3 regions of the Rhizobium etli CFN 42 genome follow, and region 3 is predicted to be linked to each of the others. Evidence: predicted binding sites of a transcription regulator. Region 3 holds the regulator's gene; each other region holds the start of a gene.
What was found. The regulator HrcA, encoded in region 3, represses chaperone genes, less so after heat shock. The targets are predictions, from matches to a motif close to GTTAGCACTCNCNNNNNGNGAGTGCTAAC.
Positions count from the first base shown of each region.

Region 1: the regulator HrcA is predicted to act here: its motif matches at 2,781-2,809, upstream of groES (co-chaperone GroES).
Region 2: the regulator HrcA is predicted to act here: its motif matches at 3,880-3,908, upstream of RHE_RS06500 (co-chaperone GroES).

Region 1 is NC_007761.1:866,043-871,518, forward strand. Features, by position in the region: gene RHE_RS04160 (hypothetical protein) at 1-10, opposite strand, end outside; gene RHE_RS04165 (hypothetical protein) at 47-241, shown strand; gene groL (chaperonin GroEL) at 719-2,356, opposite strand; gene groES (co-chaperone GroES) at 2,427-2,723, opposite strand; gene RHE_RS04180 (TIGR01459 family HAD-type hydrolase) at 3,046-3,894, shown strand; gene RHE_RS04185 (bifunctional riboflavin kinase/FAD synthetase) at 3,909-4,892, shown strand; gene ileS (isoleucine--tRNA ligase) at 5,176-5,476, shown strand, end outside.
Region 2 is NC_007761.1:1,317,770-1,323,245, reverse strand. Features, by position in the region: partial or broken gene RHE_RS34250 (AraC family transcriptional regulator) at 1-108, shown strand, start outside; gene RHE_RS06515 (S1C family serine protease) at 260-1,165, shown strand; gene RHE_RS33430 (hypothetical protein) at 1,203-1,361, opposite strand; gene RHE_RS06510 (hypothetical protein) at 1,365-1,763, opposite strand; gene groL (chaperonin GroEL) at 1,827-3,461, opposite strand; gene RHE_RS06500 (co-chaperone GroES) at 3,509-3,826, opposite strand; gene RHE_RS06495 (hypothetical protein) at 4,325-4,588, shown strand; gene RHE_RS06490 (hypothetical protein) at 4,585-4,902, shown strand; gene RHE_RS06485 (hypothetical protein) at 4,907-5,215, shown strand; gene RHE_RS06480 (VOC family protein) at 5,450-5,476, shown strand, end outside.
Region 3 is NC_007761.1:374,434-379,909, forward strand. Features, by position in the region: gene hemW (radical SAM family heme chaperone HemW) at 1-121, opposite strand, end outside; gene rdgB (RdgB/HAM1 family non-canonical purine NTP pyrophosphatase) at 129-773, opposite strand; gene RHE_RS01830 (VOC family protein) at 774-1,199, opposite strand; gene rph (ribonuclease PH) at 1,196-1,915, opposite strand; gene hrcA (heat-inducible transcriptional repressor HrcA) at 2,043-3,131, shown strand; gene grpE (nucleotide exchange factor GrpE) at 3,243-3,878, shown strand; gene RHE_RS01850 (nucleoside hydrolase) at 3,919-4,863, opposite strand; gene RHE_RS01855 (Hsp20 family protein) at 5,145-5,476, shown strand, end outside.

The DNA.
Region 1 (5,476 bases), 490 kb from region 3:
TCTTGAACACGGACGTTCCCTCGTACGCATGCGGCTCCTCCGCCACATGCTCGGCAAACACAAGAAACAGGCTTATGCGGCGGCGGGCCTAATGCCCGCGCCCATGCCGGCGATCATTGCCGCGGCCACCCCGGTCTCCGAACAGGAGCCCTTCGAAACCGACTATTCTGGCATCGCCTTCCGCGCTCGTCTGACAGCGAAATCATCGCCGGCGCGCTTCAATTGCAGTGCGGATTTATAGGAACTTTTCCGCAAACGGCAACGGCTTTTTAAGGGGTGTTCGGATCGAGATCCGTTTGGGAAATGTCGGCATCCCCGCGCTGCATGGCGAGAATGGAGGCCGGGAGCTCAATTTTCGCCGCTTTTCCTCCGTTTCATCCCACTTGGCGCGAGATACATCCGCCGCAAGACGACGATCTCCCGCATGTTGCGTCAGAGAAAAACGAGCGGGGGCGCAAGCCTCGGGAAAGCTTGGTCCGCCGACAAATGCGATGCCCGGCACAAAATCGAGCGCAACGGATCGAATCATTTCGAGCGAAGCCGACGGCAAAGAAAAAGGGCGACCCGAGGGCCGCCCTTCCTGTTCCGGATGCCGGAAGGAGTGCAGGCTTCGCCTATCACATCATGTCCATACCGCCAGTTCAGCGCGCTTGACGCGCTGAACCATCTTAAATGATGGGCGGTTTCATGGACGATGCTGTGAAAGGCCTTTGGCCTATCACATCATGTCCATACCGCCCATGCCGCCCATGCCGCCCGGCATAGCCGGAGCGTCCTTCTTCGGCAGCTCGGCGATCATGGCTTCGGTGGTGATCAGCAGCGATGCAACGGAAGCGGCATCCTGCAGGGCGGTGCGAACGACCTTGACCGGGTCGATGATGCCCATGCCGATCATGTCGCCATATTCGCCGGTCTGAGCGTTGTAGCCGTAGTTGTCCTGATCCTTGTCGAGGATCTTGCCGACAACGATCGAGGCTTCGTCGCCAGCGTTCTCAGCGATCTGGCGGGCCGGAGCCTGCAGAGCGCGGCGAACGATGTTGATGCCGGCTTCCTGGTCGTCGTTGACGCCCTTGGCCGAGATCTTGACGGAAGAACGGAGCAGGGCAACGCCGCCGCCCGGTACGATGCCTTCCTGAACGGCAGCGCGCGTCGCGTTGAGGGCGTCGTCGATGCGGTCCTTCTTTTCCTTCACTTCGACTTCCGTCGAGCCGCCGACGCGGATGACGGCAACGCCGCCGGCGAGCTTGGCAAGGCGTTCCTGCAGCTTCTCGCGGTCGTAGTCGGAGGTGGTTTCTTCAATCTGGGCCTTGATCTGGGCAACACGGCCTTCGATGTCGGACTTGGCGCCCGAACCGTCGACGATCGTGGTGTTTTCCTTGGAGATCGAAACCTTCTTGGCACGGCCGAGCATGTCGAGCGTGACGCTCTCGAGCTTGATGCCGAGGTCTTCGGAGATGACAGTGCCGCCCGTCAGGATGGCGATGTCTTCAAGCATGGCCTTGCGGCGGTCGCCGAAGCCAGGAGCCTTGACGGCAGCGATCTTGAGGCCGCCGCGCAGCTTGTTGACGACGAGCGTTGCAAGCGCTTCGCCTTCGACGTCTTCAGCGATGATGAGGAGCGGCTTGCCGGTCTGGACGACGGCTTCGAGAACCGGGAGCATAGACTGCAGGTTCGAGAGCTTCTTCTCGTGGAGGAGAATGAAGACGTCTTCGAGGTCGGCGATCATCTTTTCCGGGTTGGTGACGAAGTAGGGGCTGAGGTAGCCGCGGTCGAACTGCATGCCTTCGACGACTTCGAGTTCGGTCTCGGCGGTCTTGGCTTCTTCAACGGTGATGACGCCTTCGTTGCCGACCTTCTGCATGGCTTCAGCGATGTCGAGACCGACCTGACGCTCGCCGTTTGCCGAGATCGTGCCGACCTGGGCGACTTCTTCCGAGGTGTTGATCTTCTTGGCCTTGGCCTGGAGATCCTTGACGACTTCGGCGACGGCGAGATCGATGCCGCGCTTCAGGTCCATCGGGTTCATGCCGGCGGCAACGGCCTTGGCGCCTTCGCGAACGATCGCCTGGGCAAGAACGGTTGCAGTCGTGGTGCCGTCGCCGGCGATGTCGTTGGTCTTCGAAGCAACTTCGCGGACCATCTGGGCGCCCATGTTTTCGAACTTGTCTTCGAGTTCGATTTCCTTGGCGACCGAAACGCCGTCCTTGGTGATGCGCGGCGCGCCGAAGGACTTGTCGATGATGACGTTACGACCCTTCGGGCCGAGCGTGACCTTGACTGCATCGGCGAGAATGTCGACGCCGCGCAGCATCTTTTCGCGCGCGGTGCGGCCAAACTTGATTTCTTTAGCTGCCATGTTTGTGACTCCTGAATTCGATTTGTTCGGGCAAAGGCCCGTCAGTCATTTCGGGAAAGCGGATCGGCAATCAGCCGATGATGCCCATGATGTCGGCTTCCTTCATGATCAGAAGGTCTTCGCCGTTGATCTTGACTTCGGTGCCGGACCACTTGCCGAACAGAACGCGGTCGCCAGCCTTGACGTCGAGTGCGACGACCTTGCCGGACTCGTCACGCGCGCCGGAACCGACGGCGACGATTTCGCCTTCCTGCGGCTTTTCCTTAGCGGTGTCGGGAATGATGATCCCGCCCTTGGTCTTCTCTTCGGACTCGACGCGACGAACGACGACGCGGTCGTGAAGCGGACGGAAATTGGTGCTTGCCATTGTCTAATCCCTCGATCGAATGACATTCGCGGGCCGGGGCGGCCCACATGGATGAGTGTTAGCACTCCCTTGCGGTGAGTGCTAGCGACGTGCATTTAGGGATGGCTCCGAAAGGAGTCAATGAGAGCAGTCACGAATTTTTGTGCCCGAATTGTGAAGAGGGCGAAGATTTGTCGGAAAATCGACCAACCATCCCGCCGCCCGCTTTGACGATCCGCGCTCTCCTGATGTCGGTGCAGGATTGGCGTCGGCGAAGAAAATGCCTTGCCATCGCCCTGCGCCTTTGCAATGTCACCGGGACTGAAGCAATCGGGAAATCGGAATGGCCAAGCGGATAGAAAAGTTCTCGCAGATAACAGATCGTTACGATGTGGTGCTCTGCGATGTCTGGGGCGTCGTTCACAACGGCGTCGATCCGTTTCCGAAGGCGGCTGCCGCCCTTCAGGCGGCGCGCGAGAGCGGTCTTGCCGTCGTGCTGATCACCAATTCGCCGCGCCTTTCCTGGCAGGTGGTGGAGCAACTACGCCATATCGGCGTTCCCGACGGCGCCTATGACAGGATCGTCACCTCGGGCGACGTCACCCGCGGGCTGATTTCCGAAGGACCGAAGACGGTCTTCCTGCTCGGCCCCGAGCGCGACAAGGCGCTCCTCGAAGGCATCGGCGTTGAGCGCCGGCCGGCCGGCGAGGCGCAGTCGCTCGTCTGCACCGGCTTTTTCGACGACGAAACCGAGAAGCCCGAGGACTACACCGACATGCTTCTGGATTTCCAGGCACGCGACGTGCCGATGATCTGCGCCAATCCCGACCTCGTCGTCGAGCGCGGCCATCGCATCATCCCCTGCGCCGGCGCCATGGCCGCCTATTACGAGCAGCTCGGCGGCAAGACCCGCATCGCCGGCAAGCCGCACAGGCCGATCTACGAGGCGACGCTGGCGGCTGCCCGAGAGCTTCGCGGCGATGTCCCCACCGAGCGCGTGCTGGCGATCGGCGATGGCATGCCGACCGATGTGCGTGGCGCCTTGAATTTCGGCCTCGACCTCCTCTACATCAGCGGTGGCATCCACGCCAAGGAATATACCCTCAACGGCGAGACCGACGAGGCGATCCTCAATGCCTATCTCGAACGGGAAAAGGCGGCGCCGAAGTGGTGGATGCCGCGCCTTGCATGAAAAGAAGCCAGCCGATGACCGTCTTCCACCGCAATGAAACCCGAGATCCCTTGCCCGCCCATCTCAGAGGCGGGGTGATCGCCATCGGCAATTTCGACGGTGTGCATCGCGGCCATCGATCGGTACTGAACCGAGCGCTTGAGATCGCAAGGGCGCGCAGCATTCCCGCTCTCGTGCTGACCTTCGAGCCGCATCCGCGCACAGTCTTCCGACCGCAGACGCCGGTGTTTCGCCTCACACCCGCGCCGCTCAAGGCCCGCATCCTGGAAACGCTGGGATTCAACGCCGTCATCGAATATCCCTTCGACTATGAATTCTCGCAGCGCTCCGCCGATGATTTCATTCATTCGATCCTGAAGGACTGGCTCGGCGCCTCCGAAGTCGTCACCGGTTTCGATTTTCATTTCGGCCGCAACCGCGAAGGCGGCCCCGCCTTCCTGATGAATGCCGGCCAGACCTACGGCTTCGGCGTCACCCTGATCGATGCGTTCCGCGACGAAAACGCCGACGTCGTCTCGTCGAGCCATATCCGCGCGTTGCTGAAGGAGGGTGAGGTCAGCGAAGTCGCCGGCATGCTCGGTTACCACTATACGGTCGAGGCCGAGGTAATCGACGGCGAAAAACTCGGCCGGCAGCTTGGCTTCCCCACCGCCAACATGCGCCTGCCGCCGGAGGCCGAGCTTGCGGCCGGCATCTACGCCGTCCGCTTCCGCCGCCAGGACGGAACGCTCCACGATGCGGTCGCAAGCTACGGCCGCCGCCCGACGGTGACGGAAAACGGCGCGCCGCTGCTCGAAACCTTTCTGTTCGATTTCAGCGGCGATCTCTACGGCCAGCTCTGCGCCGTCTCCTTCTTCGGTTTTCTCCGACCCGAACTGAAATTCGATGGTCTGGATCCGCTCGTCGCCCAGATCAGACGCGACGAGGAAGAGGCGAGGGCGCTGCTGGCGGGTGTCAAGCCGCTCGGCGAACTCGACCGGAAGCTTTGCTTTTCCTGAGCCATGGTCAGCGCGGCCTCTTTCGAGCGCAAAAACCGCGGGCGCCGGGGGATCGCATCGCACAGAATTCTTCTCTTCCTTTTCCCGGCAAAAACGCCTATGAACCGGCCCGATGAGAAAATTTCGGCTGGCGATCACGATACGAATTATCGGCCCGGCCTTCCGCGCGCGCTAAGCGGCCGGGAGGTCCGGGTTTTCGGCGCTTGGATACGAGCGCTTCCGTCACCAGCTTTTTCACGCCGTTGCGCCCCTTTCCCGGGCCGCCAGAAACGATTGTCCCGATATGACCGACACAGCCGAAAAGATCGATTACTCGAAGACCCTCTATTTGCCCGAAACCGATTTCCCCATGCGCGCCGGCCTGCCGCAGAAGGAGCCGGAGCTCGTCAAGCGCTGGCAGGAGATGGATCTCTACAAGAAGCTGCGGGCCTCTGCCGCCGGCCGCGAAAAATTCGTCCTGCACGACGGGCCGCCCTATGCCAACGGCAACATCCATATCGGCCATGCGTTGAACAAGATCCTCAAGGACGTCATCAACCGTTCGTTCCAGATGCGCGGGTACGACGCCAACTACGTTCCCGGCT
Region 2 (5,476 bases), 940 kb from region 3:
AGCGCATTCAGCACCGCTTTCAAGCGGGTGATGGGATGCTCGCCGCGGCAATATGGTGGGACTCAGCAGGCGGGCGATAACATGCGGAACAATATCGACGCTCAATGAACCTCGATTGGTGCGGCCATCTGCGGCGCTCGCGCATCGGCCGCCGAGATTCCGTTCGGCATAGTCTTGCACCCGCCGTCCATTCTCTTACCTATCCAAGGAGGAATGTGCCGGCCTTCAACATTGCATCGGCACGCATCGGGATGAAAGCATGAATATCGATCCGATCTTGCGGTCAGTCGTGGCCGTGCGTTCCACCATTCCGGAAGATGCCTTTACGGCTCAGACGCTGGGCACCGTCCGCGAGGGCAGCGGCGTGGTCATTCGCGACAATGGGCTGGTGCTGACCATCGGTTATCTCATCACCGAGGCCGAGGAAGTCTGGCTGACGACCCTTGACGGCCGCGTTGTTCCCGCCCATCCGCTTGCCTATGACCAGGAGAGCGGTTTCGGGCTGCTGCAGGCGCTTGGCGTCCTGAACGCTCCGGCGGTGGATTTCGGCGATGCGGCCGCGGCCAAGCCCGGCGATCCCGTCGTGCTTGCCGACGGCATCGGCGAATATGTCCAAGCAAATATCGTGGCCCGGCAGGAATTCGCCGGTTATTGGGAATATCTGCTGGACGAGGCGATTTTTACTGCGCCTGCCCATCCCGCATGGGGCGGCGCGGCCCTGATTGGCGCGGACGGCAAGCTTCTCGGCATCGGTTCGCTTCGGCTGCAGATGAGCCAGGACGGCGAGGTCGCTGATATAAACATGGTCGTTCCGATCGATCTCTTGCCGCCGATCCTGGACGATCTCCTGAACCGCGGCCAGGTTAACAAGCCGCCGCGGCCCTGGCTGGGTGCATTCTCCGCCGAGAGCAGTGGTGGCGTGGTGGTGATGAGCGTGGCCGAAGGCGGTCCGGCCGCCGAGGCCGGCCTGCGTCAGGGTGATATCATTTCGGAAATCCGTGACGAAGAGGTCGATGGCCTGGCCGATTTCTACCGCAAGCTCTGGAGCAGCGGCCCGGCCGGCGCCGAGATTCCGATCCGAATTCTGCGCAACGGCCGGGAAGCCTGGCTGCGGATCAAATCCGCCGACCGCAACAGCTTCCTGAAAAAGCCGCAGCTGCAGTAGCAATGCGCGCCAGAGATCCTTGCTCGCAAAGGCGACCTCAGATCAGCCGGCCGTCATCTTCCGGCGCCGCTTTCCGGCGACGCGGGCGGTCGTTGGTTGCTTTGCCGTCGGCCGCCGCGTGAATTTCCTTGAAGCCGTCGCCGCCAGCTTCTTCTGCCGGCGGCTGCGGGTCGCTCTTCTTCACGAAACGAATCATTGGTCAGGTCCCGACGGCAAGCGCCGTGGTGCAGCCTTGAACACTTCGGCTGTCGGCAGAAGTCTGCCCAGGCATGGTCGCCCAACCACCGGCTTCAATGAACTGACGCTGCTTGTAGCCTTCGGTCATCGCCTTGAACTCCATCAGTTTAGCGTTGGCATCCGGCGCCGCATTAAACCGCTCGACGCAAATGGCGGACGCCAGTTCTCCGCGTGCAATGTCACCGGCGGCTGCTGCCGCTTTGCTCGATGTGCCACCTGTTACCCAACCTCCCCAGCTGAACCCGATGACCATCGTGGCGATTGCCGTGACGACGCAGGCCCAGACGAGAAGCGTCTTGGATGGCTGGTAACTGTCGAAACGCTGGCTGATTGATGTCTTGCTGCTGCTCTGCACGGACATTGGAATTCTCCTTGTTTACTTCGGGTTTGCCATCCGGCGACGCCGGATCGGTTCAGGCTGCTTTCAGTATCCCATATCGCCCATGCCGCCATTTCCGACCGCAGGGGCAGGATTTCTTGCTGGAATGTCGGCGATCATCACCTCGGCGGTGATCAACAGCGCCGCGATCGAGCCGGCGTCCTGCAGAGCAGTGCGCACGACCTTGGCAGGGTCGACGATGCCGGCTTCGACCATATCGACATAGGTCTCGGTCTGTGCGTCGAAGCCCTGATTGTGATCATTGCGGCCGGTGAGTCTTCCAACGATTATCGAGCCCTCGAACCCGGCATTCTCGGCGATCTGCCGGATCGGGGCTTCGAGCGCCCTGAGCACGATCGAGATGCCGGCCGTCACGTCGGCGTTCTCCCCAACCATTCCCGTCAGCGCCGACTTCGCGCGCAACAGCGCCACGCCGCCGCCGGGCACGATGCCCTCTTCGACCGCCGCACGGGTGGCGTTCAGCGCGTCTTCGATGCGGTCCTTCTTTTCCTTGACCTCCGTTTCGGTGGCGCCGCCGACACGGATGACCGCGACGCCGCCGGCGAGTTTCGCCAGGCGCTCCTGCAGCTTTTCCTTGTCGTAGTCGGAAGTGGTCTCCTCGATCTGCGCCTTCATCTGCTGGATGCGCGCCTGAATAGCCGCTTTCTCGCCGGTGCCGTCGATGATCGTGGTGGTGTCCTTTTCGATCAGCACGCGCTTGGCGCGGCCGAGCATATAGAGCGTGACGTTCTCGAGCTTGATGCCGAGATCCTCGGAGATCATCTGGCCCGATGTGAGCGCGGCAATGTCTTCCAGCATGGCCTTACGGCGGTCGCCGAAGCCCGGCGCCTTGACGGCCGCGACCTTCAGGCCGCCGCGCAGCTTGTTGACAACCAGAGTCGCCAGCGCCTCGCCTTCGACGTCCTCCGAGATGAGCAGAAGCGGCTTGCCGGTCTGCACGACGGCCTCCAGAATGGGCAGCAGCGCCTGCAGACTTCCGAGCTTCTTCTCGTGCAAGAGGATGTAGGGATCCTCGAGTTCCACGCGCATCTTCTCGGCATTCGTGACGAAATACGGCGAGAGATACCCACGGTCGAATTGCATGCCCTCGACGACGTCGAGTTCGGTCTCCGCGGTCCGCGCCTCTTCGACGGTGATGACGCCCTCATTGCCGACCTTCTCCATCGCCTTGGCGATCATCTCGCCGACGGTGGCGTCTCCATTGGCGGCAATGGCGCCGACCTGCGCGATCTCGCCTGATGATTTGACCTTCCTCGCCCGCGCCTGAATCTCCTTGACGATGGCGGAAACGCCGAGATCAATGCCGCGCCTGAGATCCATAGGATTCATGCCGGCCGCGACGAGCTTTGCGCCCTCACGAAAGATGGAGGCGGCGAGCACCGTCGCCGTCGTCGTGCCGTCGCCGGCAAGATCATTGGTCTTCGAGGCCACCTCGCGCACCATTTGCGCGCCCATGTTCTCGAACTTGTTGCCGAGCTCGATCTCCCTGGCGACGGTGACGCCGTCCTTGGTAATGCGCGGCGCACCATAGGCCTTGTCGATGACGACGTTGCGGCCCTTCGGACCAAGCGTTACCTTGACGGCATTGTTGAGTAATTCGACGCCACGCAGCAAATGAGCGCGCGCATCGGTGGAGAATTTGATTTCCTTGGCAGACATGATTTCTATCCAGTTCGGTCTTGAGATGAGGGTCGGAAATCCGACCGTCAGGCGGCCTTGTCGGCGGCCGCCTCGGTCTTTTCCACGATGCCCATGATGTCGGCCTCCTTTATGATCAGGAGGGTCTGGCCATCGATCGTGACCTCCGTCCCCGACCATTTTCCAAACAGGATTAGATCACCCACCTTGACATCGAGCGGGGCTAGCTTGCCGCTTTGGTCACGCAGGCCAGGGCCGACTGCAACCACTTCGCCTTCCTGCGGCTTGTCCTTGGCGGCGTCTGGAATGATGATCCCGCCCTTGGATGTGACATCGCCTTCTGCACGCCGAATAACGACGCGGTCGTGAAGTGAACGGAATTTCATTGAGGTCTTTCTGCTGCCGGCGCGTATGGCGGCTGCAATCCATAAATAGCACCCGTGGCACTCGATTGATAGGAGTGCCAAGAAATATTGTTCATGGCAGGAGATTTTTTGAGAAAATCCTGAAATCAATCCAACCTGATATTTTGTAAAATAGAAATTATGCGCCAGCACGCTCCATTTTTATTCGCCACAGCAAAGAATTAATTCGGTGTTTTTCATCAAGAAATCCGAATTTACCTTGATTTAAAGTCAATCAAGGTGTAACGATAGGCCTCGTCGATTTGGCCAACTTGGCTTCGCGGTGTCAGAGACCTACGACCCGCCATACACCACCGAATTCTCGATAGCGAATATGTGACGTCGTTCCGGCGTGCATTCGCTTGTTCCGATCCGGATGAACCTGGCGCTGACCGCGGATGTACCGGCAGCATCGCGTTCGTCCGGTTCGAATCTCAACGCTACAGGAAACGCATCGGTGTATTCCTGGGGAGGCCAGCTATGACAAGTCGCACCACACAAACCGTCGTCCGTTTTTCATCTCCATTCCGCCTGCCGGGTTTCGATAAGGCGCAGCCAGCCGGAGAATACCGCATCGATTACGATGAGGAATTGATCGAAGGCGTTTCCAGGCTCGCCTGGATGCGGGTCGGCGCCTTCATCCATCTACCGGCGATCGGCGCGCAGAGTTCGACGCAGCAGATGCTGGCCATCCAACCGTCAGATCTTGAAACGGCACTCGAAACGGACCACCAGCAACTATGACCGCAACGGGCATCCCGCAACGCAGTGGACTCTCGATCCGACGCGAGGCAGCAACACACATCTTCAGGGTGGGACAGACCGTCCGGTTGAAGGACGGGTTCTTGGTCGTTCCCTCCAAGCTTCCCGACGTATACCGCATTACCGCAACGCTGCCTCCGAGAGGCAATCTGCTGCAATACCGCATCCGCAGCGACGACGAGCGTCACGAGCGGGTGACGACGGAAGACAGCCTGGAGCCGGTAAACCTATCGCCCGGCAGCGGCGCAACACTGATCGAGACTACGCTTGGCCACGGCCGAATAATGGAAGGTTGACATCGTGAACAGCCATGAAGACGAAGGAAGACAGAACGCCTTTACTGGCGGCAAAAGCAAGGGTGGGGCGGCCGGCCGCTACTCCATGGACATCGGATGCGATCGCCGGATCCAACCCGCCCGTTTGTGGACCGTCTATCATGCGAACGTTCCAGCGCACACGGCCCAGGCCGTGATCGGCGCGAGCCGCTCGCAGGGCAGGAGAGACATCCTGTCCGTCAATCTTCTCAACATAGGATACCGGAAGGAATGGCTCAGACTGTCGGACGCCGCGCAGATCCCTCGTGGCACCCCGGTTCAACCATGGCGCTAGGATCCGAACCCTGCTCCGCCCTTCCCCAAATCACGTGACGGCGTCGCAGGACTTGCGCTGAACAGCGGCAATTTCGGCGCGCCGAATTCTGCGACAAGACGCTGGACCGGATCGCCAGCCTTGAATGACGTCCTTTCGTTGACTCAGGACGGCGGTTGAAAGATGTTGGCATATTGCCATCTTGGGGATGAGCAGCCCTTCGGAGACCAAGAGAAGTCAGGGAGCTTTCGGTCCATGTTCGATCATATCTCCATCGGTGTC
Region 3 (5,476 bases):
CGCAGTAGGGACACTTCGCCGCGCAGAAGGGCCAATGCACATAGACGCCGAAGCCGGGCTCGCCGGTATCGGGCAGGAGCGCCGCATCGCGCGAAAGGCTTGGCGTGTCGAAATGGCCCACGTCCGACTTATGCCTCCAGGCAGGTTTCGACGAAAAGTTTGAAGGCACGGGCCCGGTGCGACAGCGCCTGCGGCTTGCCGACATTCCAGCCGTGTTTCTCCTCGCCGCTCATTTCTCCGAAGGTGACGGCATAACCCTCGGGCTGGAAAACCGGATCATAGCCGAAGCCCTGGGTGCCGCGCGGCGGCCAGACGACATGGCCTTCCACCTCGCCGCGGAAAAGCTCGGTATGCCCGTCCGGCCAGGCAAGGCAGAGCACGCTGACGAAACGCGCCCCGCGCTGTTCCGGCGTCGTGGCGCCGGCTTCCTGCAGCGCCTTTTCCACCTTGGCCATCGCCATGTCGAAATCGCGCGTGCCGTCCGCCTTCTCCGCCCAGTTGGCGGTGTAGACGCCGGGATCGCCGCCGAGCGCGTCGACCACCAGGCCGGAATCATCCGAAAGCGCCGGCATGCCGGCGGCATTGGCCGAGGCGACCGCCTTGATCGTCGCATTCTCCTCGAAGCTCGTGCCGGTTTCGTCAGGTTCCACGAAATTCAGTTCGGCCGCGGATTTGGCGGTGAAGCCGAGCGGCCCGATCAATTCCTGTATCTCGCGGATCTTGCCGGCATTGTGGCTGGCGACGACGATGGTTTTGGTTTCGAGCTTGCGCATTCAGATATCCTGTTCGATGCCCCAGATTTTTGCCTCCGCGCATTCCAGACTGTTGCCGGCAGGGTCGCGGAAATAGATTGAGCGGCCGCCGTTTGGCCAGTGCACCTCGGATTCGATCGCGACACCCGCCGCCTTCAACTGTTCGGCCATCGCATCGATATTGCGACCGGACACCTGGAAACAGGCATGGCCTTGCCCGGTCGTGCCGTGTGGCGGCACCTGCAGTGCGTCGGGTGGCGGCGGCTTTATCGTTTCCTCTGGGTTGAAGATGAGGAGAACGCCGGGGCCACAGCGGAAGAAGACATGCCGGTTGCCGGCGCGGGTGATCTTTTCAAGCCCGAGAACGCCCTCGTAGAACGTCTCGGCCTGATCGAGATCGCGCGCATAGAGCGCCGTTTCCAGCATGCCTTCCAGCATGGCGTTCATCCCGCGATGGCCTGTTTCTGCAGGGCGACGAGTTCGCCGATGCCGTTCTTGGCAAGTCGCATCAGCGAGCTGAATTCCTCTTCGCTGAACGGCGTGCCTTCGGCCGTGCCCTGGATTTCGACGATGCCGCCGGCGCCGGTCATGACGAAGTTCGCATCGGTCTCGGCTGAGGAATCCTCGAGGTAGTCGAGATCGATCACCGCCTGGTTGGCGAAGACGCCGCAGGAGATAGCGGCGACGTGATCCTTGAGCACCCGGTCGACCTTGATCATGTTGCGGCTTTCCATCCATTTCAGACAGTCGTAAAGCGCGATCCAGCCGCCGGTGATCGAGGCCGTCCGTGTGCCGCCATCGGCCTGGATGACGTCGCAATCGAGCGTGATCTGCTTTTCGCCGAGCGCCTGCAGGTCGACGACGGCGCGCAGCGACCGGCCGATCAGCCGTTGGATTTCCTGCGTGCGGCCACCCTGCTTGCCGGCGGCGGCCTCGCGCTTCATGCGCTCGCCGGTCGCCCGCGGCAGCATGCCGTATTCGGCCGTCACCCAGCCCTTGCCGGTATTGCGCAGCCACGGCGGCGTCTTTTCCTCGAGGCTTGCGGTGCAAAGCACGTGCGTATCGCCGAATTTCACCAGGCAGGAGCCTTCCGCATGCTTGGAAAAATTGCGCTCGAACGAGACCTTGCGCATCTGGTCGGTTTTTCTGCCTGAAGGCCGCATTCTTATTCTCCTGGAGTTGTTGACCGCTTCTACGATTGGCGGCGCCTATTTGCAAATTCCCTTTTGCCACGGGTGCGAGTTTGACTATATTTTCGAAAGCATCATCAGCGTGGGTTCGAAAAGGTTCATGGGCATCAGGTCGACGTCGGTTTCGGATGCCGTTGCTGCACTGGACGAGCGCTCCAGGGAAATTTTCCGCCGCATCGTCGAAGGTTATCTCGAAAGCGGCGAGCCGCTCGGCTCGCGCAATCTGTCGCGCCTTTTGCCGATGTCGCTCTCGCCGGCCTCGGTGCGCAACGTCATGAGCGATCTCGAAGAACTCGGCCTCATTTACTCCCCGCATGTCAGCGCCGGCCGGCTGCCGACCCAGATCGGCCTGCGCTTCTTCGTCGATGCCTTCATGCAGATCGGCGATCTCTCCGCCGAGGACCGCGCCAATATCGACCGCCAGGTGCGGGCCGAAAGCGGCGGCAACCCGGTGGAATCGATGATGAACGAGGCCAGCCGCATGCTGTCGGGCATTTCGCGCGGCGCCGGCCTCGTCATCACCTCGAAAAGCGATCCGGTGCTGAAGCATGTCGAGTTCATCCGGCTGGAGCCGACAAAGGCGCTCGCCGTGCTCGTCGGCGATCACGACCAGGTGGAAAACCGTATCATCGAACTGCCGGCCGGCGTCACCTCCTCACAGCTGACGGAGGCGGCGAATTTCCTCAACGCGCACATGTCCGGCCAGACCCTGCCGGAACTGCGCAAACAATTGAGCCGTCTAAAGGATGATGTCCGCCACGAGCTCGATGCGCTGTCGCGCGATCTCGTCGAGCGCGGCATCGCCGTCTGGGCCGGCAGCCCGGACGAGGGGAAGCCCGCCCAGCTGATCATTCGCGGCCGCGCCAACCTGCTCGAAGGCCTCGCCGGCGCCGAGGATCTCGACCGGTTGCGCATGCTGTTTGACGATCTCGAAAAGAAGGACAGCCTGATCGAGATCCTCAATCTGGCTGAAACCGGTTCGGGCGTGCGCATCTTCATCGGTTCGGAAAACAAGCTCTTCTCGCTCTCCGGCTCATCGCTCATCGTCGCGCCCTATCGCGACGATGATGACCGGATCGTCGGCGCCGTCGGCGTCATCGGTCCGACGCGGCTCAATTATTCCCGCATCGTGCCGATGGTGGATTACACTGCGCAGCTCGTCTCCCGCCTCTCGCGCAATCCGCTTTGAGGTTGTCGCCGTCGATAATGCGGAATCTTCTCTTCTTCGTCACGCAGACTTGATTTTTTTCGGTCAAACCTCGATATCGGGCGCATCTGAAGACACCAACCGGAGACCGTCATGACCGATGAAACGACGAAAAACGGACCTGACGCAACTGCGGCCGATGCCGCAGCAGACGCCGCCGCCAACGTCGAGATTGATAATTCCGTGCAGGAGGAGGCAAAGCAGCCGGATCCGCTCGAGCTTCTGAAGGCCGAGAATGCCGAGCTGCGCGACCGCTATCTGCGCCTTGCCGCCGAGATGGATAATCTGCGCCGTCGCACCGAGCGCGAGGTGAAGGATGCAAAATCCTATTCCGTCGCCGGTTTCGCCCGCGACATGCTCGCCGTCTCGGACAATCTGCGCCGGGCGCTGGACGCCATCTCTCCGGAGGCCAAGGCCACGGCCGATGCCGGCCTCACCACGCTGATCGAGGGTGTGGAGATGACCGAGCGCTCGATGCTGTCGGCGCTGGAGCGACACGGCGTTCGCAAACTCGAGCCGGTCGGCCAGAAATTCGATCCGAATTTCCATCAGGCGATGTTCGAGGTGCCGAACTCCGAAGTGCCGAACAACACGGTCGTCCAGGTCGTGCAGGCAGGCTTCACCATCGGCGAGCGCGTGCTGCGCCCGGCCATGGTCGGTGTCGCCAAGGGCGGCCCGAAGCCGGTCGAGGCCGAAATCAATTCCGTCTTCGACGAGAAGGACGCCTGACGTCGTTTTCCCTCTCCGTATCGGAGAAGGAAAGAAAAACTCAGATGCGGGCGAAGCGTTCGATCAAAAGATCGAAGAAGCCGTCCGCATCGACGTGGCGCATCACTTTCGCATTGCGCTTGCGATCGGTCACATGCCACCAGTCGACCACGGTCATGCCGACGGTGAGTTCCGACCGGACCTCGATCTCGACATTGCAGTCCCGGCCCTGGAAAAGTGCCGGCTTCAAGAGATAAGCGATCACGGTCGGGTCGTGCAGCGGCCCGCCGTCGGAGCCGTATTTCTCGATATCGAAGCGTTCAAAGAATTCCAGCATCTCGACTATCGCCTTTGCCGGCGCCGTGCGGATCTCGGCCATGCGTTTCACCCGGTCCTTGCGGGTCAGCAACTGGTGCGTCACGTCAAGCGGCATCATCACGATCGGCACACCCGAGCGGAAGACGATGTCGGCCGCTTCCGGATCGACATAAATGTTGAACTCGGCGGCCGGCGTAATATTGCCGCCCTCGAAGAAGCCGCCGCCCATCATGACCAGCTCGCGAATGCGGGCAACGATGTCGGGCGCCTTCTGGAAGGCCATGCCGATATTGGTGAGCGGCCCGAGCGTGCAGAGCGTCACGGTGCCCTCCGGCTCGCGGCGCAGCGTCTCGATGATGAAATCGACGGAATGGCCAGGTTGCAGCGCCATGGTCGGCTCGTTGAGAACAGGGCCGTCGAGGCCGGTCTTGCCGTGCACATGTTCTGCTGTCACCAGTTTGCGGGCGATCGGTCCCTCGGCGCCGGCAAAAACCTTCACATCCGTGCGGCCGCAGAGCTCGCAGACTATGCGCGCGTTGCGGCTGGTGAATGACAGCGGCACGTTGCCGGCGACCGTCGTAATGCCGAGCACCTCGAGCTCATCGGGGCTGCCGAAAGCCAGCATGATGGCGGCCGCGTCGTCCTGGCCCGGATCCGTGTCGATGATGATTTTTCTCGCGCTTGCCATTCCACTCGTCCCGTTTTCGCCATGCCGATTGTCCCGGCAGACACCATCTCTTCATTTCCCGTCGCAAATCGGCACATTCCGCGCGGGCATGTTTTGATGCGAGGCAGCCGGTCCTTTGTCAAGCAAGGAGGCAGGCGCCGCCATTCGAAAATTGACCGATGTTTAAATCCGGGAGGATCGCGCGCGCCTTGCAGCGCCGTGATCATGCCCCCATATTAGCGGCATCCGGATGCTGCATCTGAGGTCCGGGATGGTCGCTTGCATCAAGGACTTGAAAAGAGATGAGCCGCATTACCCCTTTCGCCAGCCCGCTGCTTCTGGGCTTCGACGCCATGGAAAAGACGCTGGAGCGCATTTCCAAGGCAAGCGACGGATATCCGCCCTATAATATCGAGCGCATCGCCGCCGACAGCGGCGCGCCGGAACGTCTGCGCATCACCCTTGCCGTGGCCGGCTTCAGCGAGGAGGAGCTCGATGTCTCCACCGAGGAGAATCAGCTCGTCATCCGCGGCCGCCAGGTGGAGCAGGGCGAGCGGGATTATCTTTATCGCGGCATCGCCGCCCGCCAGTTCCAGCGCACCTTCGTGCTGGCCGACGGCATGCAGGTGCTCGG